DNA from 4 places in the Viridibacillus sp. NPDC093762 genome. Region 3 is predicted to be linked to each of the others. Evidence: riboswitches for the same ligand, from Rfam matches in the RefSeq annotation. Region 3 holds a riboswitch; each other region holds the start of a gene.
What was found. Region 3 has a riboswitch for S-adenosylmethionine ahead of ACQKM9_RS07035 (methionine ABC transporter ATP-binding protein). Riboswitches for the same ligand answer to the same signal wherever they lie in the genome.
Positions count from the first base shown of each region.

Region 1 (5,384 bases), 190 kb from region 3:
AATGATCGAGTTAAAGTATTAGTAGCAAACCATCTTTCTAAAGAAAATCATTCTTCCTTCATTTTCAGAAAAGAAGTTAGAAATATTCTTCCCAATCATTTAGGTGAAGTGGAAATGGCACTCATTCAAAATATTATTTTTGACTTCAAGAGAGACTTGCATATCATTGATAATACGCAGTTTGGTAACTTAATCTCTAATATTACGATGCCTTTTAATATACATCTTGAAAATAAACGTGGCGTTATTCCTTCTAAATTAGAAGATACTACTTTACTACCAAAAGACATGTTCAATGCAATGAAAGAATTAATAGAACAAACGAACATCGTTCTCAAAATGCTTATTCCAGGTCTACAGATTAAAATCCATGTTCTTCATACACAAAAATTGAATGATGGATCTGATGGTGTGCTCGTTGAGTTTCTCTCACGAAAAGGGGACATTGAGCTACCTTTGAAATGTGAATCCGAGGGTACGTTGAAGATAATCTCTATCTTAAGTACAATAATTGCTGTTTATAACAATCCCAATGCCTGCGTTATTATTGATGAATTAGACGCGGGTGTATTTGAGTACTTATTAGGTGAACTACTTGAAATTATCCATGAGAATGGAGCAGGCCAATTGATATTCACCTCCCATAACTTACGTATACTTGAAGTACTACCAATTCATAATTTATGGTTCACTACAGCGAATGAAGAGAATCGCTATATGCAATTAAAGGGTGTTAAAAAACTTAATAATCCTAGAGATGTCTATTTGCGTGCAATTCAGTTAGGTGGTCAAGACGAATCAATTTACAAAGAAACGAATGCCTATGATATGAAAAGAGCATTTAGAAAAGCGGCTATCATAAATGAGTAATAAAGCTAAAAAAGTTGTCTTGTTACTAGTAGAAGGTGCCTGTGAAGAAGCTTTATTATACGATCGAATACGTACTTTATTTAATAATAATGAAATTAGATTCGATATTATTAAAGGTGATATTATGGGGGATTTAAACCAAAAGAGCTCCAATATCAAAAACCTAGTTGGAGATCGCGTTAAAAGCTATATTAATAAAATGAAATTAGGCACTACAGATTTATTGGCAATTATCCAAATAGCCGATACAGACGGCTGCTTCATTGATGAATCTGCTGTTATAATTGATGAAAATCAAGGTAGATTAACGCTCTATAACGCTAAAAATATCAGTGTTCCAAATAGCAATCAACAAAACAAAATTATTGAAAGAAACAAATTAAAAAGCAAAAACATTCATACCATGCGGACGCTCAATTCGATTTTATCTGGCAAAGTAAATTACCAAATTTATTATTTCTCTAGAGCACTTGAACATATTTTGTTTAACGAAGCCAATCCCGAAACACGTTATAAAGTACGTGAGGTTGAGGAGTTTTTAGAAAATGAACAAAAGCCAATAGAAGAGTTTCTTTCTAATTTTTTACCCATTTCAACTAGTATGACATTAGAAGAAAAGTATTTGGAAAGTTGGCAAAGCATCTCTGCTGACCTTGCCTCTTTGGAAAGATATACAAATGTACCACTAATGTTCGATTACATGAAAATGATTAACGAGTAACAATAAAAGCCTTGATACCAAGTCATTTTGGTTTCAAGGCTTTTATATTACTCATTCAAGCTTTGGACTGTTGGGTGTCGCTAAATTTTTTTGACGTTTTACTGGATCCAGTTTACGCTCTATGAAACCAAGTATCAAATCTGTTATGACAGCCATCAGTGCTGTTGGAATGGCACCTGCTAGAATAATCGCTGTACCATCCGTAGCATTTGTACCACGGATGATAATTTCCCCGAGTCCACTGCTCCAATGAAAGCACCAATTGCTGTAATACCGATAGCAACCACAAGAGCTATACGAATTCCTGCAATAATTACAGAGAGTGAGAGCGGTAACTCAATCATATACAGCACTTGAATGCGTGTCATTCCCATCCCTCTGCCGAAATCTGTAAGATCCTTATTAATATTATTAATACCTGTATATGTGTTTTTAATAATCGGCAGTAATGCATATAAACCTAAGTTCTTTTACCCCTATCGATTAGGCTCTTTTCTATAACTTTTAATCCCTACAAAAATACTTTGTTTTTCATATTGACTTTCATCTTTAGAAAAAGTAAGATAATTGAAACAATAGAATATTACTTATCATGAGAAGCTAAGGGACTGGTCCGATGAAGCTTCAGCAACCACTGTATAACAGAATGGTGCTACTTCCAGCAAGAGAAATCTTGACAGATAAGGGTGCATACACAACATTTAAGCTCCCTCTTTTATAAATGGGAGATTTTTTATACCTTCAATACATAGTAATTCTATAAGAATTATAAACTTAGAGAAGACGAGGGGATTTATTATGAAAGAGATATTTATAAGAACAGAGCTACAACGACAATGGTTAGATAAACTAGCATTCCTTAAAGACCAAATTACAGGTAGCGCCGCAACTGTAGATGAATTATCTATTTTTCCTAAAGAGAGCTTTAGCCTGCTCCGCAAAATTGGCTATCCTGCAATTACTTTACCGAAAGAATTTGGTGGCGAAGGATTTTCAGTTTACGATATGGTCCTTCTACAAGAAACACTTGCAAGCTACGATGAGAATACTTCACTTTCGATGGGCTGGACTTTAGGGGTTGTAGGCGAATTGTATCAGGAGAAATTGTGGTCAGATGACAAGCTTAATTTCTTTGCAAATGAAGTACAAAATGGTGCTATTGTGAATCGTTCTGTAAGTGAGGCCCGCACTGGCAGTCCCACTCGAGGCGGGCGTCCTGGAACAACTGCAGTTCGTTCTGAAAAAGGGTGGCTTATACATGGACGCAAAATTTTCACTACGGCTTCCCCTGTCTTAGATTATTTTTTAACTTCTGCTTGGATTGAAGAAAAACAACAAGTTGGGTTCTTTTTAATTCATAAAGATACTGCAGGACTATCTATTGAAGAAACATGGGATGTAATGTCCATGCGCGGCACATCAAGTCACGACTTATTATTACAAAATGTTAAAGTAAGTGACTCAGATTTAGTCGAATTACCAAATCATCCAAGCGGAGGTAAAATCAACGGCTGGTCATTGCATATTCCTGCAACTTATTTAGGTATAGCACAAGCAGCTCGTGATTATGCAGTTCACTTCGCAAATCATCATCAACCAAATAGCTTAAATGCACCGATCAGCTCATTACCAAATGTGCAGCATCTATTAGGTGACATTGAGTTAAAACTTCAGCAATCTAGATTTGTCTTATATGGTACAGCTGAAGCTTATGACGACCCAAAACGAAGAGACTCATTGACCAATGAAATTGCCGTCGCCAAACATACAGTGACTAATGCGGCCATTGATATCGTTGATAAAGCAATGAGAGTCGTGGGTGCAAAAAGTTTACAAAACGCTAATCCATTACAACGATATTACCGCAATGTCCGTGCAGGTCTACACAATCCTCCAATGGATGATATGACTATAACAAAATTAGCATTAACAGCTATTGAAGAACAAAAAAGAACGAATTCGATTGTGAATTAATAATAAAAAAAGAAACTTAAAAAGGGGTTATAAAATATGTTCAGTAAAAAACTATTAAAATTTGCCGCAGTCGGTATTACTTCAATTGCAATTTTAGCTGGTTGCTCTACAAGTGAAGCATCTGATTCTAAAGATAAAGGAGATTCATCAAAAGTACGTACGGTGAAAGTCGCCTTTGACCAAGCAAGTAAGCCGATTTCATATATTGACGACCAAGGTAATCCAACTGGATACGATGTAGAAGTGATGAAGCTAGTGGATGAATTATTACCAGACTATAAATTTGAATATGTAGGCACGACTAGTGACGACTTATTAATTGGTGTCGAACAAGGTAAATACCAAGTCGGTGTAAAAAATGCCTTCTTCACAGAAGAGCGTACAGAAAAGTTCATCTACCCTAAAGAATTCCTTGGCTTAAGTAGTGCAGGTTTGGTATTACGTAAAGAAGATGAAAATATTAAATCACTAAAAGACTTTGCATCAGCAGGCTACTCTCTAGCACCAATTGCCGCAAATAATGCTCAATATACAATCATCGATGAATACAACAAAAAAAATCCAGATAACAAAGTAAAACTAAAAGCTGGAGATGCTTTCACTATCGATATTGTTCAATGGGTCAACGAAGGCCGAGTAGATGGTGGTGTAATGATTGAAGGTCCTTTTAATCAGCAAGTTACAGCCAAAGACGGCGCTTATCACAAATTAGCAAATGACATTGTGTACAATGAATTTGCTGTAATTAAAACATGGCCGCTATACAACAAAAAAGAACAGAAATTTGCAGACGCATATGACAAAGCTATAAAACAAATTAAAGAACAACAAAAAACAAATGAATTGAGCAAAAAATTCTACGATCGTGATTTATTTGAAGTACTTGAGCAAGTGGAACGTTAATTGCTTATGCATAAGTAGCGTCCTTAGGCTGTTGAGTAATAAAACTCAACAGCCTTTCCAATACAAAACGAAAATGGTGAGCATATGGAAAAATATTTTGATGCATCTTATATCTGGGAGTCACTCCCTATTTTACTCCCCTTTCTAAAGGTGACATTTATGATAGCAGGACTGTCCATTTTACTAGGTTCCTTTTTTGGTTTATTACTTGCGATAGCCAAATTGGGCAGCAGTAGAATTGCTCAAAAACTTGCAAATGGCTATACAACTATCATGCGTTGTACACCTTCGATCGTGTTACTATTTCTCGTTTATTATGGTGTACCTGCACTAGCTGAAAACTTCGGCCTCAATTTACACGATATTGATACGGCCATATTCGTTATCGTAACTTTCACACTACAATTTGCAGCCATTATGTCCGAAGTAATTCGTTCTTCTTATGATTCAATTGACAAGGGCCAATACGAAGCCGCTGTTAGTGTCGGCCTAACACCTTTTCAAGCCTATCGTCGTATTATTTTTCCACAAGCTTTAGTTGTAGCGTTACCCAATCTCGGTAACGGTATGATTGCCTTATTACAAGAAGGTGCACTTGCTTATACTATCGGGCTTATTGATGTCGTTGGAAAAGCCAATCTCATTATCGCCAGCAACATAAATGCACATGCTCTCGAAATTTTTATCGCTTTAGCAATCATCTACTGGGTATTGTCATTGATCATCGAAAAAATCTTCTCAATTCTTGAAAAATTCTTTAGTAAAGGTAAAAAAACGTTGGAGACAACATAAGGAGGTACGCACATGTCTGAAGGATTAAATTATAAATTTTTGATTGATACATTTTTTGTCGCATTGTCTGGCGTACCAGTGGCCCTACTTGTGACTTTTGTTTCTTTGCTAATTGCTATACCTC
Region 1 is NZ_JBNNUK010000004.1:191,823-197,206, forward strand. Features, by position in the region: gene ACQKM9_RS07860 (AAA family ATPase) at 1-870, shown strand, start outside; gene ACQKM9_RS07865 (hypothetical protein) at 863-1,591, shown strand; partial or broken gene ACQKM9_RS07870 (ABC transporter permease) at 1,643-2,049, opposite strand; SAM riboswitch class I at 2,176-2,278, shown strand; gene ACQKM9_RS07875 (acyl-CoA dehydrogenase family protein) at 2,390-3,565, shown strand; gene ACQKM9_RS07880 (transporter substrate-binding domain-containing protein) at 3,602-4,468, shown strand; gene ACQKM9_RS07885 (amino acid ABC transporter permease) at 4,553-5,260, shown strand; gene ACQKM9_RS07890 (amino acid ABC transporter permease) at 5,273-5,384, shown strand, end outside.
Region 1: another riboswitch for S-adenosylmethionine. It lies ahead of ACQKM9_RS07875 (acyl-CoA dehydrogenase family protein); the one in region 3 lies ahead of ACQKM9_RS07035 (methionine ABC transporter ATP-binding protein).

Region 2 (5,384 bases), on a different contig from region 3:
TTATTAAGAGATAAAGCACCTGATTTTGATGTTTTTTATAGCTGTGGACCCACTCCGATGCTAGGAGCATTAGAGCAAACTTATCCTGATAAAAAAGGATTCCTTTCCTTTGAAGAGCGCATGGGCTGCGGCATCGGAGCTTGCTATGCTTGCGTATGTAATACAACAGATGCAACAGAAAAAGAATACTTGAAGATTTGTTCTGACGGTCCAGTCTTCCCGAGAGGAGTTGTGAAGCTATGAATAGATTACAAGTCGAATTACCAGGCTTATCATTAAAAAACCCAATTATCCCAGCTTCAGGCTGCTTCGGTTTTGGACAAGAATATGCACAGCTTTATGATCTATCAAAGCTAGGTGCAATAATGATTAAAGCTACAACATTGGAAACACGCTCTGGTAACCCAACACCACGTGTTGCTGAAACAGCAGCAGGTATGTTAAATGCCATTGGTTTACAAAATCCAGGTTTAGAGCATGTTTTATCACATGAACTTCCGTGGTTAGAAAAATATGATGTACCGATTATTGCTAATGTGGCTGGAACAGAAACGGCCGATTATGTAGCAGTAGCAGAGGCTATTTCAAAAGCACCAAATGTACATGCATTAGAGTTGAATATTTCATGTCCAAATGTTAAATGTGGTGGGATTCAATTCGGTACAGATCCGAAATCAGCAAGTGACTTAACGGCAGCAGTAAAAGCGGTATCAGATGTACCTGTATATGTAAAATTATCACCAAATGTAACGAATATCTCTGAAATAGCTAAAGCTGTAGAAGCTGGTGGAGCAGACGGTATTACGATGATTAATACATTAATCGGTATGCGTTTGCATCCGAAAACAGGAAAACCAATTATTGCTAACGGTACTGGAGGATTATCAGGCCCAGCTGTTAAACCGGTATCAATTCGTATGGTTCATGAAGTAAGTCGAAACGTTAATATTCCCATCATTGGAATGGGCGGAGTTGCAACTGCAGAAGATGTGATCGACTTCCTATCTGTAGGGGCAAGTGCTGTAGCAGTAGGTACTGCAAACTTTGTGGATCCATTCATCTGCCCAAATATTATAGAAGCATTACCACAAAAGCTAGATGAATTAGGTTATGACAAATTAACAGATGTAATTGGAAGGAGCCATCGCTAAATGAATAATAAGCCTATTATCGCGTTAGATTTTCCAGATGAACAGAAGGTAATGACATTTCTTTCGCAGTTCAATGAGCCACTATTTGTGAAGGTGGGTCTTGAGCTTTATTTACAAGTAGGGCCAGACATCATTCGCGAAATTAAAGCACAAGGTCACGACATTTTTTTAGATTTAAAACTACATGATATTCCAAATACGGTGAAATCAGCGATGAAGGGCTTAGCAAAACTTGGTGTGGACTTAGTAAATGTCCATGCTGCAGGCGGTTCAAATATGATGGCGGCTGCTCTTGAGGGATTAAAAGAGGGAACTGAGGAAGGTAAACAGCGACCAGCTTTAATTGCAGTAACTCAGTTAACCTCAACGACTGAAGAGGAAATGCAAAACGAGCAACAAATCAATTTATCTTTAGATCAATCAGTACTGCATTATGCCAAACTGGCACAATCAGCTGGTTTAGATGGTGTTGTATGCTCTGTACTCGAAGCAAAAGCAATCAGCGAAGTATGTGGAGAAAGCTTCCTAAAAGTAACACCAGGTATTCGCATGGCTGGCGGGGCTGCACATGATCAAAAACGCGTTGCTACACCTGATTTTGCACACCAAGAAGGATCGACCCAAATCGTTGTAGGTCGTGCTATTACACAAGCAGAAAATCCAGTTGAAGCGTACCATGCTGTACAACAATTATGGGGAGGACAACAATAATGACAATTCAAAAAGAAGTAGCACAAGGTATGTTAGAAGTAGGGGCAGTAGAGCTAAGTCCGAATGATCCATTTACTTGGGCATCAGGTATTAAATCACCAATCTACTGTGATACACGTCTAACAATTTCTTTTCCAAAAGTACGTACAACAATCGCAAACGGCCTTGCAGCGCTTATTAAAGAAAACTTCCCAGAAACAGATGTAGTAGCAGGTACAGCGACAGCGGGAATTCCACATGCAGCATGGGTAAGCGATATTTTAGACTTACCAATGGTATATGTACGTTCAAAACCAAAAGACCATGGTCGTGGTAACCAAACAGAAGGGAAACTTTCAACAGGTCAAAAGGTAGTTGTGGTAGAAGATATTATTTCAACAGGTGGCTCAAGTATTACAGCTGTAGAAGCACTTCGTCGTGAAGGGGCAGAAGTACTTGGTGTTGTTTCAGTGTATTCATATAAATTACCACGTGCTGAACAAGCCTTTGAAGAAGTTGGTGTTCCTTACTATAGCCTATCAAACTTCGAAGCGTTAGTTGAAGCGGCAAAAGAATCAGGTGCTATTAATGAATCAGACATTCCAGGTTTACTGCAATGGCATGAGGATTTAAAAGCAGGGAATTTAAAATAATATATTAAATATAGGCATTCAAAAAAACTAGCATGAGAATCGAAATTCTCTCATGCTAGTTTTTTTATTGTTCAAAATTCTAATTCAAATTAAGGGGATATTTTTCATGGAAATAAAATAATTGGTAAAAAATGTTGCTAAATTATAGAAAATGTTTTAAAATCAATTAAACCAATGAGTTAACTAGGAATATTAAATAGATTTCTTATCTTGAGAAACTGAGGGAATTGGCCCACTGAAGTTTCAGCAACCCCTATTGTTTAGGAAGGTGCTAACTCCAACATGATTGCATGAAATCATGAGAGATAAGAGTTGAATTAGCTCCCCTCAATTCTCTTTCTCGATTATGTAGAAAGAGAGTTTTTATTAGAAGTCGTTTATTCCGCAATTGGTTAATAAAAAGGAGAGAGGTTATAAAGATGGTACAAAGAATTGATGGAAAACAAGAGAAGTTTGTATTGAATGGAGCGACACAAGTAGGAAGTGTCATTTTAAAAGTAAAGGATCTGGAGCGTCAAATTGCATTTTACGAAAATGTAGTTGGTCTTGATGTATTAGAGAGAAATACACAACATGCTAAGTTTGGTGGAAAAGGTAGTAACACAGTTATTTTTGAATTAGAAAAAACAGCAGAAAAATTACAACCGGCTAAAAGTACCGGTCTATTCCATACAGCATTTTTATTACCAGGTAGAGAAGCGTTTGCAACGAAATTTTTTGAAATTCTGCGTAATAAGGAAACGATTGATAGTCCAGTAGAACAAGCTTCACGTTTCCCGCACTTTGAACGCTTCATCCCAATTGCTAGATTAGATAGTGCGAGTGATCATGGATATAGTGAGGCGTTTTATATGTATGATATTGAAGGAAATGGTATTGAGATATATGCTGATCGTAATCGTGAAGATTGGGATAAGTATCCAGGTGGTAGTAATCCACTTAACTTTAAAGAATTAGCTCCGTTAGCTGATTTTGAAACAGATGGTAAATTACCAACAGAAACAATTGTAGGTCATGTCCATTTACGAGTAGCGAATATCGAGGAATCGGTAGATTTCTACGTCAATACGTTAGGTTTTGAGGAACAGGTAATTATTGATACTGCATTCTTTATTTCGACAGGTGGCTATCATCATCATATTGCGGGAAATGTATGGTCGGGTGAAGGGCTTCAAAAGGCGGAAAAGAATGAATCAGGATTGAAAGAAGTAAGGTTTAAATTACCAACAACAGAAAATTTCGAATCAGCAAAAAAATATATTAAACAACAAATACAAATTCAAGATTTGGGAAATGAGTTTGCGGTAGAAGATCCAAGTGGTAATCGTATTGTTTTTGAAATTGCATAAAACAATTAAAGCAAAATCGTTATAGAAGGTGACAAAATGAAGTTTGATTTTATGTATTTTTTAGAATCGCTACCACAATTATTGAAGTATGTATATATCACATTAGGTGTTTCTGTGGTATCAATGATTATTTCATTTTTTATTAGTATTCTGCTTGTTCTCATTGATCGTAATCGAATAAAAGTGTTATATCCATTATCTCGATTATATATTTCATTTTTTAGAGGGACACCATTACTTGTGCAGTTATTCGTTTTATATTTTGGACTTCCTCAGATTTTCCCTGAGATGGCTGTTATAACTTCCTTACAAGCAGCTTTAATTGGTCTAAGCTTAAATAATGCAGCGTATTTATCTGAAATTTTACGTGGTTCTTTAAATGGAGTGGAGAGCAATCAAATGGACGCTTGTTTGTCTGTAGGAATGACAAAAATGCAAGCCATGAGAAAGGTGATTTTTCCGCAGGCTATTCGAGTAGCAGTTCCTGCACTTGGTAATAATTTTATTGGTCTAATTAAAGAATCCTCTTTAACGTTTGTGTTAGGGTTAGCAGAAATTTTAGCTCATGCCAAAATGCTTGCTGCAGAGTCTTATCTTTATATGGAAAGTTACTTAGCTGTTGCAATTATCTACTGGGGTTTAACCGTTATTATTGGTTGGCTACAGAGACGATTAGAATATCGCTTAGAAGTACCTTACCTGTAATTAAGGAGTGAAAAAGGATGATAAGTGTTCAGAATCTTCACAAATCATATAAAGATAACGAAGTATTAAAAGGGATTTCTTTAACTGTGGAAAAGGGTCAAGTTGTAGCGATAATAGGGCCATCTGGATCAGGTAAGTCGACTCTATTAAGATGCTTAAATGTATTAGAACAAGCGGATAAGGGTCAAATAATAATCGATGATGTAACCGTAGATGTTGCCAATCTAACAAATAAAAAGGTGCAATTATTAAGGCGTAAAACTGCTATGGTTTTTCAAAATTATAGCTTGTTTAAAAACAAAACGGTAAAAGAAAATATTACATTGCCGTTAGTTACCGTACAGAAAAATTCGCAAGTGGAAGCTGAAAGTATTGCGGAAAAATTACTATTACAAGTTGGTTTATCTGAAAAAGAAGACTATTATCCAAATAGTTTGTCGGGTGGTCAGCAACAACGCGTAGGGATTGCTAGAGCTATCGCTCTAAATCCTTATGCAATTTTGTTCGATGAACCTACTTCAGCACTCGATCCTGAATTAGTAGGAGAAGTTCTACAAGTAATTCAAAACCTATCGCTTTCGAATATGACTATGATTGTAGTAACTCATGAAATGTCATTTGCAAGACAAGTGGCTGACCATGTTGTTTTTATGGCGGAGGGTTCTATTATTGAACAAGGAACTCCTGAAGAGATTTTTAATAATCCAAAGCAGGAAAGAACACAGAAATTTTTACAACAATTAAATAGTAGAAACCAGTTAGTGGGTAAGGAGATGGTAGTATGAAATTCAAAAAAATATTGTCACTTATAATAGTTTTTACAGTGGTTGGGGTAT
Region 2 is NZ_JBNNUK010000001.1:520,411-525,794, forward strand. Features, by position in the region: gene ACQKM9_RS02460 (dihydroorotate dehydrogenase electron transfer subunit) at 1-243, shown strand, start outside; gene ACQKM9_RS02465 (dihydroorotate dehydrogenase) at 240-1,151, shown strand; gene pyrF (orotidine-5'-phosphate decarboxylase) at 1,152-1,862, shown strand; gene pyrE (orotate phosphoribosyltransferase) at 1,862-2,494, shown strand; SAM riboswitch class I at 2,697-2,806, shown strand; gene ACQKM9_RS02480 (VOC family protein) at 2,914-3,843, shown strand; gene ACQKM9_RS02485 (amino acid ABC transporter permease) at 3,880-4,548, shown strand; gene ACQKM9_RS02490 (amino acid ABC transporter ATP-binding protein) at 4,566-5,333, shown strand; gene ACQKM9_RS02495 (transporter substrate-binding domain-containing protein) at 5,330-5,384, shown strand, end outside.
Region 2: another riboswitch for S-adenosylmethionine. It lies ahead of ACQKM9_RS02480 (VOC family protein); the one in region 3 lies ahead of ACQKM9_RS07035 (methionine ABC transporter ATP-binding protein).

Region 3 (5,384 bases):
CGATTTAGAATAAATTAAAGCTGTAGTTAAGGTAATTGAATGGTTAGAGTTTGGAGAATTTAATATTACTATTTAAGACGGATTGTACAGATAAATCGTCTAAAAAAGCAGAGATTTCCTTGAATGAAAGCGAAATAAGCACCTATGTTAGCTAATAACAAAATAAGAGGCCGCATAATCAGAGTCAAAGAGTAAGTATTCTTTGATTGTGATTATGTGGCTGTTTTATTGCTATTTTTAAACTTATGCCATTGGTAATCCAACTTATGGAATGAGTTGGATTTTCAATGTATATACATTAAAATAAATTTAGTTTGGAAATACGCGTTATTGCTTCATGAAGCCTGTCCTCATCAACAAGCAAGCCAACACGTACATACCCTTCTCCGTATTCACCAAAACCATTACCCGCAGCAACTGCTACATCAGCCTGTTCTAGCAATAAATCAGCAAATACTTTACTTGTATAACCTTCTGGTACAGGAAGCCATGCAAAGAATGATCCTTTTGGTGCTGTCACAGCCCAGCCAATACGATCGCAAGCGGTTTTTAATGCGTTCCGGCGGCTTTCATACATATCCACTAACTCAGTTACACATTCTTGTGAACTAGTAAGTGCTGCAATACCAGCCTCTTGTACAGCAGGGAAAAGGCTGACAAATAAATGGTCTTGTACTAAATTTAATGCTTCAATTAGCTTTGTGTTACCAACTGCAAAGCCGACCCGCCAACCGGCCATATTATACGTTTTCGATAAAGTATACAACTCAACCCCGACATCTTTAGCACCTTTAGCTTGTAAAAAGCTCACTGGTTTTTTACCATCAAATCCAATTGCTCCATATGCAAAGTCATGCATTACTGCAATATCGTGATCTTTCGCAAACTGCACAGTTTTATCGAAAAATGATAAATTAGCAACAGCACCAGTTGGGTTATTTGGATAATTTAAATACATTAATTTCGCACGAGCTTTTACCTCATCTGACACAGTTGTGTAATCAGGTAGGAAGTCGTTTTCCGCTAGTAATGGAAGTGTATCGAACTTGACATCTGCTAGTGCTACGCCTGACCAATAGTCCGGATAACCAGGGTCTGGGAGTAGCATTGAATCACTAGGATTCATAATAGCTAAAGGTAATTCAACTACACCAATTTTTGTGCCAAAAAGTATGGCTACTTCCGTATTTGCATCGATTTCAACCCCGTATTCTCGTGCATAAAATTCTGCAATTGCTTCCTTGAATTCGGGCAAGCCGCGGAATGGAGAGTATTTATGAGTTTGCGGATTAATAACAGCTTCCTGCATAGCTTTTATAATATGAGTAGGTGTTGGTTGGTCTGGATTTCCTTGGCCTAAATTGATGACATCCCTACCTTCCGCGACTGCGGCACCTACTTTTTGTACTAAAGTTGCGAAAAACTGCTTCGGCAACTGTTGTAATCTCGTTGAAAATTCCATTTTCGAACAAACCCCCTTGAATTATTTTCTTTAATAACTTGTTATCCACAAAATCTTTCTTCTAAATACTCTATACACAACAACTACTTTGTGGATAAAATAGACGTATGTATAAAAATAGTCGCAATAATAAGAGAAATATTATAACCTTTTTAAGAAAATGTCTACAGGTGGTGGAGTTATGAAAATTGCATGTATACAATTAAATGTTGCCTTCGGGGACATCGAAAAAAATTTTATCAACGTTGAAAAGTTTATCAGGGAGGCTGCTGATAAGGGGGCGGAACTCGCAATTCTTCCGGAAATGTGGAATTCCAGCTATGCTCTAGAGAAATTAGAAGACCTGGCAGATCCGAACGGGGAACGTACAAAGAATTTCCTGCAACAGCTTTCAGAAGAATTGCAAATTCATATTGTTGGTGGCTCGGTATCAACAAAAAAAGATGGGGAATTCTACAATACGATGTACGTATATAACAATAAAGGGGAGCTTGTCAGCGAATATGACAAAGCGCATCTTTTCCGTCTAATGGACGAGCATTTGTATTTATCAGCTGGCGATAAGCAGAATAACTTTGAACTGGGTGATATTCCAGCGGCTGGTGTTATTTGCTACGATATTCGTTTTCCTGAGTGGTTACGTCTTCATGCATTGAACGGAGCGAAAGTAATTTTCGTTTCTGCACAGTGGCCAACACCACGTATTGATCATTGGAAAACGTTATTACAAGCACGAGCAATTGAAAGTCAGTGTTTTGTTATTGCAGTAAATCGAATTAGCCATAAAAAACAAAATTTTAACGGTCAATCGATGGTTATTGAACCTTGGGGTGAAGTGTTATGGACTGGTGGAGAAGATGAAGAAATGTCGATTATCGATGTCGATTTCTCTATAGTGGATGAAATTCGCCAACGAATCCCGGTATATGAGGATCGTCGCTCTGAATTATATAAAGATATTTTGGAATAGTACAAAGTTTCAAAAAAGTATTTGACATCTACATTTTTTCACAGTAATATTTAGTTCATAACTTACAAATGAATATTGAACTTTATCTAGAGAGACCGAGGGATAGGCCCTATGACGTCCGGCAACCCCCTGAAAAAGGGAAGGTGCCAATTCCTACAGAATGAGTACGTTCTGGAAGATAAATCGCCAATTTACACTTACGATGCTTCTTTCAGATAACCGAAAGAAGCATTTTTTAATACAGTGAATTCCAAGTATTTCTATAGAAGTTGCATAATTCAAACAGATTTGAGGGGATACAATATGCTTGAGATTCAGAATATTACAAAAGTATATAAAACCAAAAAGGGTTCGGTAACGGGCGTAGACAACGTATCGTTGACAATCGATAAAGGTGAAGTCTTCGGTATTGTTGGCTATTCTGGCGCAGGAAAAAGCTCGCTGCTACGTTGTATCAATTTATTGGAGCGACCAACAAGTGGCAGTATAGTCGTAAATGGTCAAGATTTAACAAAATTAAAAGGCGAACAACTTCGTAAAGCGCGTTTGAAAATCGGTATGATCTTCCAGCACTTTTACCTAATCAGTCAAAAAACGGTTGGCGAAAATATCGAATTTGCTTTAAAAGCAGCGGCTATACCACCGAAGCAGATTAAAGCTCGTGTAAAAGAATTGCTTGAAATGGTCGGTTTATCTGAGAAAATCGATGTTTACCCAGCGCAGTTAAGTGGTGGTCAAAAGCAACGTGTCGGTATTGCTCGTGCGCTTGCAAACAATCCATCCGTACTACTTTGTGATGAAGCAACATCAGCACTTGATCCAAAAACAACGATTTCCATTTTACGCTTATTAAAAAAGATTAATCGCGAGCTGAATATTACAATCATCCTTATCACGCATGAAATGGATGTTGTGAAAGAAATTTGTGATCGTATGGTTATTATGCAAGATGGAAGGGTCATTGAAGAAGGAGCGGTTTACGACGTTTTTGCAAATCCGGTTGAGCCATTAACACAAGAATTTATTAGCAGCGTTGTTTCATTTGAAATACCGCCAACGATTCTTAAAGGTGTGACAGGGGAAATTGTGAAAGTATTATTCAAAGGAGATGTAGCTGGTGAGGGCGTCATTTCAGATATGATTCAAAACTTTGAAATACGTGGTAATTTCTTGCATGGCACAATTGAATATATTCAAGAAAAACCGCTTGGCATTTTCTTAATGGAGCTACAAGGTCAACCGGATAATATAGGGAGAGCTATTTCTTATATGGAAGGACGCGGTGCGTTTGTGGAGGTGATTAACGATGCTATTTGATTTCGAACACTTTATTAGTATGCTTCCAGACATTTGGAAAGCATTTGGTGAAACGTTACTGATGATTGGTATTTCACTTAGCATTTCACTAATTATCGGTTTACCACTTGGAATTATACTGTTTGTTACAAGCAAAGGTTTATTTTTACATAATCGTTTCTTTAATGGAGTTTTAGGGTTTATCGTCAATCTAGTTCGTTCCGTTCCTTATATCATTCTATTAGTAGCGTTATTCCCGCTAACGAAAATACTGGTTGGAGATACAATTGGTCCCGTAGCGGCAAGTGTTTCGTTATCTGTAGCAGCTATTCCATTCTTTGCGAGACTTGTAGAAACGTCTATGCGTGAAGTTGATAAAGGTGTCATAGAAGCATCAATAGCTGTCGGTGCAACACCATGGATGATTATACGAGATGTGCTATTACCTGAAGCGAAATCGGGTATTATCCAAGGGGGGACAATGACGATTATTAGTTTAGTCGCATATTCCGCAATGGCTGGTATTGTCGGCGGTGGCGGAATTGGTGACTTAGCTATTCGTTTTGGTTATTACCGCTATGACAACACAATTATGATTGCGACAGTTGTCATATTAATTGTTATCGTCCAAATTATTCAACTTTCAGGCGATGCCATTTCAAAAGCAATTGATAAACGATAAAAGGGGAGAATTGAAAATGAAAAAGTTTTTACTAGCAGCGATATTATTCGTATTAGCTTCAGCTTTAGTTGCATGTGGTAACAAAGATGAAAGCAAACCAAAGGATTCAAAAGACATTAAAATTGGCGCAACTGCAGGACCATATAGTGACATGTTAAATAAAGCGATCATCCCGCAATTAGAGAAAAAAGGCTATAAAGTAAAAACGGTTGAATTTAGTGACTACGTACAACCAAACAAAGCATTAGATTCTGGTGATATTGATGCAAACCTTTTCCAACACTCAATTTATCTTGAAAACTTTAATGAACAGAACAAAATGAAGTTAACTGGTCTAATTAACGTACCAACAGCGCCAATGGGCTTCTTTGCAAAAGATTTTAAATCAATTGATGATATTAAAGACGGCGCAAAAGTAGCGATTGCTAACGATCCATCAAATGCTGCACGTACATTATTAGCGTTACAAGAACAGGGTCTTATCAAAATTGACCCTAACATCGAAGAACTAAAGGCATCTGAAAAAGACGTTGTTGAAAACCCTAAAAACTTAGTGTTCCAACCAATCGAAGCAGCGGGTCTGCCTCGTGCAATCGAAAGTGCTGACCTTGTTGGTGTCCCAGGAAACTTCGCGCTTGCAGCAGGACTTAAATTACAAGATGCACTATTCTTAGAAAACATGCCGGATAAATTCCGTAATGTTATTGCGGTTAAGGAAGAAAACAAAGATTCACAACTAGCGAAAGACATCTTAGAAATCGTTAAATCAGAAGAATTTGAAAAAATCATCGATGAAGAATTCAAAGGCTTCGGCAAACCTGACTGGATGAAGTAAATGCTGAAGTGGCCCGTCTAGACTAGACAAGCGCTGGAACCTTCGAATTGAAAACGTACTTTCAGTTTTCAACCGAGAAGGAGGAAGTGACCTCGAGAGTCTGGCCACTGAAGCTGGATATCTCGAGTAAATGCTGAAG
Region 3 is NZ_JBNNUK010000004.1:5,659-11,042, reverse strand. Features, by position in the region: gene ACQKM9_RS07045 (pyridoxal phosphate-dependent aminotransferase) at 299-1,462, opposite strand; gene ACQKM9_RS07040 (carbon-nitrogen family hydrolase) at 1,644-2,432, shown strand; SAM riboswitch class I at 2,512-2,617, shown strand; gene ACQKM9_RS07035 (methionine ABC transporter ATP-binding protein) at 2,736-3,749, shown strand; gene ACQKM9_RS07030 (methionine ABC transporter permease) at 3,739-4,410, shown strand; gene ACQKM9_RS07025 (MetQ/NlpA family ABC transporter substrate-binding protein) at 4,427-5,245, shown strand.

Region 4 (5,384 bases), on a different contig from region 3:
ATATTTATCAAGTTTTTTTCGAGTGTCGTTATTTCTCAAGAGGTTCTTTTGTATTATCTTTGCTTCTATGATATAAGATTACGGTGGTCAGTATAGTCCCAGCTGTTATCCAGATGGATGTTTTTCCTAGATAAGTACTAAAAAGGTCTCGATTAGAGCGCCACATATAAAGGAGAGAATGATGGCAGTAAAACCTATAAATTTCCTTATCGATTTTGGATCATGTTTCACGAATGCAGCATAAGAAGCTTGAGTTGCGGTTCGTATTTCTTAGAAGCATCTCTGTTTTTTATCATCAGACAATATAAGTATCAAAAACCAAAACTAGATTAGACTTTTACCCACTATTCTAAAGCAACAAACATAGAGGAAACAGCATTTAAAAAAGAAAAAAACCGCTCCACCAAATCAGTGGAGCGACTCATACAATCATCTATTTATTGCCTACAACAGAGAGTGCTTTCGCTTTTGCAAAAGCTTGCTCAAAATCAGCTATTAAATCGTCGATATTTTCAAGACCAGCAGAGAAACGTAAAAGACCATCTGTAATACCACGTTTTTCGCGTTCTTCTTTGGGAATAGCTGCATGACTCATTGTGGCTGGATATGAAAGAATCGATTCTACGCCGCCAAGACTAACTGCGAAAATTGGAATTTGAACATGTTCAACAAATGCTTTAGTGATTTCGCGGTTAGGTAATTTAAATGACAATACAGCTCCAGTACTTTTTGCCTGTTTTGCATGGATGTCATGGCCTGGATGGGATTTCAAGCCAGGGAAATGAACTTCTTCTACTAACTCATGAGCATCTAAATAATGAGCAAGTTTGGATGCTGATGCTGTCGATTGTGTTAAACGCGCATTTAAAGTTTTAATCCCTTGAATTAATGAGAAGGAATCTTGTGCACCTAAAATGGCACCGAATGAGTTTTGCATGAAGTAGATTCTGTTACCAAGCTCTACGTCTTTTGTTACCGCAAGCCCTGCAATAATATCACTGTGTCCTCCTAAAAACTTAGTGGCACTGTGCAACACTACATCTACACCAAGGTCTAATGGACGTTGGTATAAAGGCGTCATAAACGTGTTATCTAAAAATGTTAGAGCTCCATTTGCCTTTGCAATAGCTACAACACCTTCAATATCAGTAATGCCTAGAAGGGGGTTAGCTGGAGTTTCTATATATAATACCTTTGTATTTGGACGTATAGCCGCTTCTACTGATGTTAAATCAGAGAAGTCAGCAAATGTGTGGTCAATGCCAAATTTTGTTAACACTTGTGTTACAAAACGGTATGTTCCACCATACACTTCAGATGTCACAACAATATGGTCGCCGGCTTCTAATATCATAAAGGCAGAAGCGATGGCTGCAATACCTGAAGAGAATGCAAATCCGCGTGTACCCCCTTCAAGTTCAGCAATTGTTTTCTCTAATGCATCACGAGTTGGATTACCAGAACGACTATAATCATATGGACCAAAGGAATCGAAATGCTCCTGATCGAATGTAGATGACAAATAGATTGGTACATTAACTGCACCTGTTTTTTGCTCGTAATCACCGCGGGTAGATGCGGTGATTAAACTTGTTTCAATATTTTCATTAATTGAACTCATACGATGACACCTCTTTTTCTAAGGTAGAAAAAACTTGTTGTAAATCCGCGATTAAATCTTCTGCTTCCTCAATACCGACAGAGAAACGAAGTAAGGAGTCATCAACACCGCGTGCAATTCGTTCCGCTTCAGGAATATCCGCATGTGTTTGTGTAGTTGGATATGTGATAAAGCTTTCAACACCACCCAGACTTTCGGCGAAGACAATTAATTTCAAGCTTTCTAAAAACTTACCAACCCATTCTCCTTTTTGTAAACGGAAGGATATCATGCCGCCTTTACCAGCAAACAGAACGTCTTTTACTAAAGGTTCTTGTTCTAAATAAGCCGCAATTTGCTTAGCATTTTCGGTATGTTGTTTCATGCGAAGATGTAATGTTTTCAATCCCCGTAGTAGTAGCCAAGAGTCGATTGGAGCCAGTGTTGCACCAGCAGCATTATGGTTTGTGAATAGTTTTTCGCTAAGTTCTTTGCCTTTACTTACGACAAGACCAGCTAGAACATCATTATGACCACCGATGTATTTAGTTGCACTATGTAGAACTATATCAGCTCCTAGCTCGATTGGGCGTTGATAGTAAGGTGTTAAGAAAGTATTATCAACGATTAATAATAAACTATGCTTTTTCACAAGCTTAGCATAAAGTTCAATTTCAAATTCCTGCATTAATGGATTGGTTGGGGTTTCAATGAAAATAGCTCGAGTATTTTCATTAATTAAATCTTCAACCTCTGATACAGAAGAAAATTTTGCATAATGAGATTTGATTGAATATTGTTCTTGGTATTGGCCGAGTAAACGGTATGTGCCACCGTAGATATCCTCAGGTAAAATAATTTCGTCACCCGATTTAAAAAGGGATAGAACTAACTGAACAGCTGCCATCCCGCTACTACAGGCGAAGCCAGCATCACCAGATTCTAATTTAGCAAAACCTTCTTCTAGGACGGTACGTGTCGGATTTTTTGTACGTGTATAGTCAAAACCAGTTGTTTGGCCAAGCCCATCATGAGTATAGGCAGTTGACAGGTAGATTGGTGTGTTTACAGCACCTGTTTTGGAATCGGTATGATTTCCTAGCTGAACTAATTGTGTAGCAATGTTTTTGTTTGTCATCATGTCATCATCCTTTATAAAAAAGTAAAAGGCCCTCAAAGGAAGAGGGCCTTCAAAATATGAAGTCAATTTCCTTATCTACAAGACTACGTCTACTGGAATTAGCACCTTGCCGCATTTAGGGTGGTTGCTGAGATATCGACGGGCCAAGTCCCTCCATCTCTCTTGATAAGTAAGTATATTCAATTGTTTGAAAGTTAATAATAATGAAATTTTAACATGTGAAGGTGATAATATCAACCTTATTTAGAAGCAATTATTATTTGAAAAGTTTATAAAATTCTATTTGTGGTACAGTTTTTATATGAATATGCTATTATTGCATAGTTGAATTGGAAGGTGACAAGATGAATTTAAATAACATTGCTGTCAATCAGCTATTGCTAGAATTTAAATTTGACGAAGCTCAAATGAAGCTAGAGCAAGCAGTAATGGAAAACAGAGACATACAATCACTCCATAACTTAGCATGTTTTTATATTAGAGATACAGAAGAATATTACAAAACTTTACCACTTTTAGCTGAAGCAATCGAAAAACAGCCGAAGCATTATTTTCCTTTTGCTTTACTTGGTGAAATTTATTTGAGAATGGAAAAATACATTTCAGCCATCAGGATTTTAGAATATGCTTTAAAGATGAAAGATACTGAAGTAGTCCATGCGAACTTAGCTGCCGCATTTTATAATATAAAAAATTATGAAAAGGCAGCAGAACATTATAAAAAGTCAGCAACTGATGGCGATTTTTTGAAATATGCGGAAATGGTTTCATACCTCCAGTTAGACGATTATGATTCGGTACTTAATGCCCTGAAAAAAGTTAATGCAAATGATGAAAATTATATGGGTGAAGTAAACGTAGCTGAAATTTATGCACAAATTAACTACTTTGATGAAGCGATTCCTCTATTTGAAATAGGATGGAGAGAAATTGTTAGGTCTTATGATTGGGTAGAACATTATGTTTATGCACTCATTCAATTAGGTAGAGTAGAAGAAGCCGCAGATATTTTAGACCAGATGAAAACAGAAACGACTGATGAATTGGTAGAAAGTAAAGCAAGGGCAATGAATGAAGAGTGGATAGAGGAGAATATTAAAGGATCCATTATGGACTTGCAACATACAAATGAAAAATATAATACACTAATTGCTCGAATTTTGAAGGGCTACCGCCCTAGAATATTATTCGAGCCATATTATGTTTCACAATGTTATCTTTACGGATGCAAAGTACATGGTAATAGAACCTATGATGAATATGTCAATATGTAATGGGCTGAGAGATAATGGAATATCACTCGGCCCATTTGTTTAAATACTGCCAATATCTGAAGTGATTTCATGATAAATACTATGAAAGGTTGTCTTGGTAAGGTGTAGGGAAGCGGGAAGAAAGGTATGGACTTTGTAATTTCTAATAAAGCGAAATCAATAGTAGGAATAAAAAAACTTGCAATCTCATTAGAGCTTGCAAGTCATTTTATGTGAACACTATACTTTGAATTCTCCAACTACTTTTCTTAACTCATCTGCCTGATGAGATAGTTCTATCGCTGACGCTGTAATTTCTTGCATTGAAGCAGAGCCTTCTTCTGCGGAAGCTGCAGAACGCTCGGTACTCATTGCTGTATTTTCAGCAATTTGATTTACTTCTATAAATGATACAGCCACTTCTTGGCTATAGCTTAAAGTTTGCTCAATTTGAACTACCATTTTGTTAATAATGGCTACAGTTTCGTTTGTCTGTTTGATAATTTTATCTAAGGAAGCATTTGTTTCATTTGTCACCTCAACACCACGGATGACGTTTTGTACACCATCATGGTTTTGAGTGACAATAGCTTGAACTTCGGATTGAATTGATGAAACGATTCCCGTAACTTCCCGAGCTGCTTTTTGAGATTGCTCAGCAAGCTTTCGAACCTCATTGGCAACGACAGCAAATCCTTTACCATGTTCACCAGCTCTGGCCGCCTCAATGGCTGCATTAAGGGCAAGTAAGTTTGTTTGTTCCGAGATATCAGTAATCGTACGAATAATGGAAGTAATTTCGGATGATTTTTTACCTAGTGCTTCAACGATTTCTGTTGTATTGGCCATAGTTTCTTCTATTAACATCATCACATTTGATGACTGTTCGACAGTTTTTCCGCCAAGCTCAGCAGCGACTTTCATCTGATCGGTTGCTGTTTTCACATGTTCCGCATCTGTACTTAAATAACGAGCCGCTTCTTCTAATAAATTCATCTTTTGAACTGCGTTATTCATTCGAAGCATCGTTTGTTCGCTACCTTCAGCGATTTCGCCTGTTGTATCAGCAATTGATTGTATAATATTCGAATTTTCATCTGCTGAAGCCATTAATTGTTGTCCACTAGCTGAAACATTCTCGGCAAGTGTACTCACGCGTTTTACTAATGATGAGATAGACGTGATTAACACATTTGTACTATTGGCAATTTCTGCGAATTCATCTTTTGTCTTTACTTTTACGCGTTTTGTCAAGTCACCATTAGCTTGTGCGATATCTAAAATAGATGTATTAATTGCTGATGTATTACGTTTAATTGAACGGAACAAGATAGTACCCGTTACAATAGTCAAAATAATAGATGATATTGTTAAAATTAAGAAAATTATC
Region 4 is NZ_JBNNUK010000009.1:107,120-112,503, forward strand. Features, by position in the region: gene ACQKM9_RS12890 (aminotransferase class I/II-fold pyridoxal phosphate-dependent enzyme) at 434-1,612, opposite strand; gene ACQKM9_RS12895 (methionine biosynthesis PLP-dependent protein) at 1,608-2,738, opposite strand; SAM riboswitch class I at 2,810-2,913, opposite strand; gene ACQKM9_RS12900 (tetratricopeptide repeat protein) at 3,086-4,015, shown strand; gene ACQKM9_RS12905 (methyl-accepting chemotaxis protein) at 4,235-5,384, opposite strand, start outside.
Region 4: another riboswitch for S-adenosylmethionine. It lies ahead of ACQKM9_RS12895 (methionine biosynthesis PLP-dependent protein); the one in region 3 lies ahead of ACQKM9_RS07035 (methionine ABC transporter ATP-binding protein).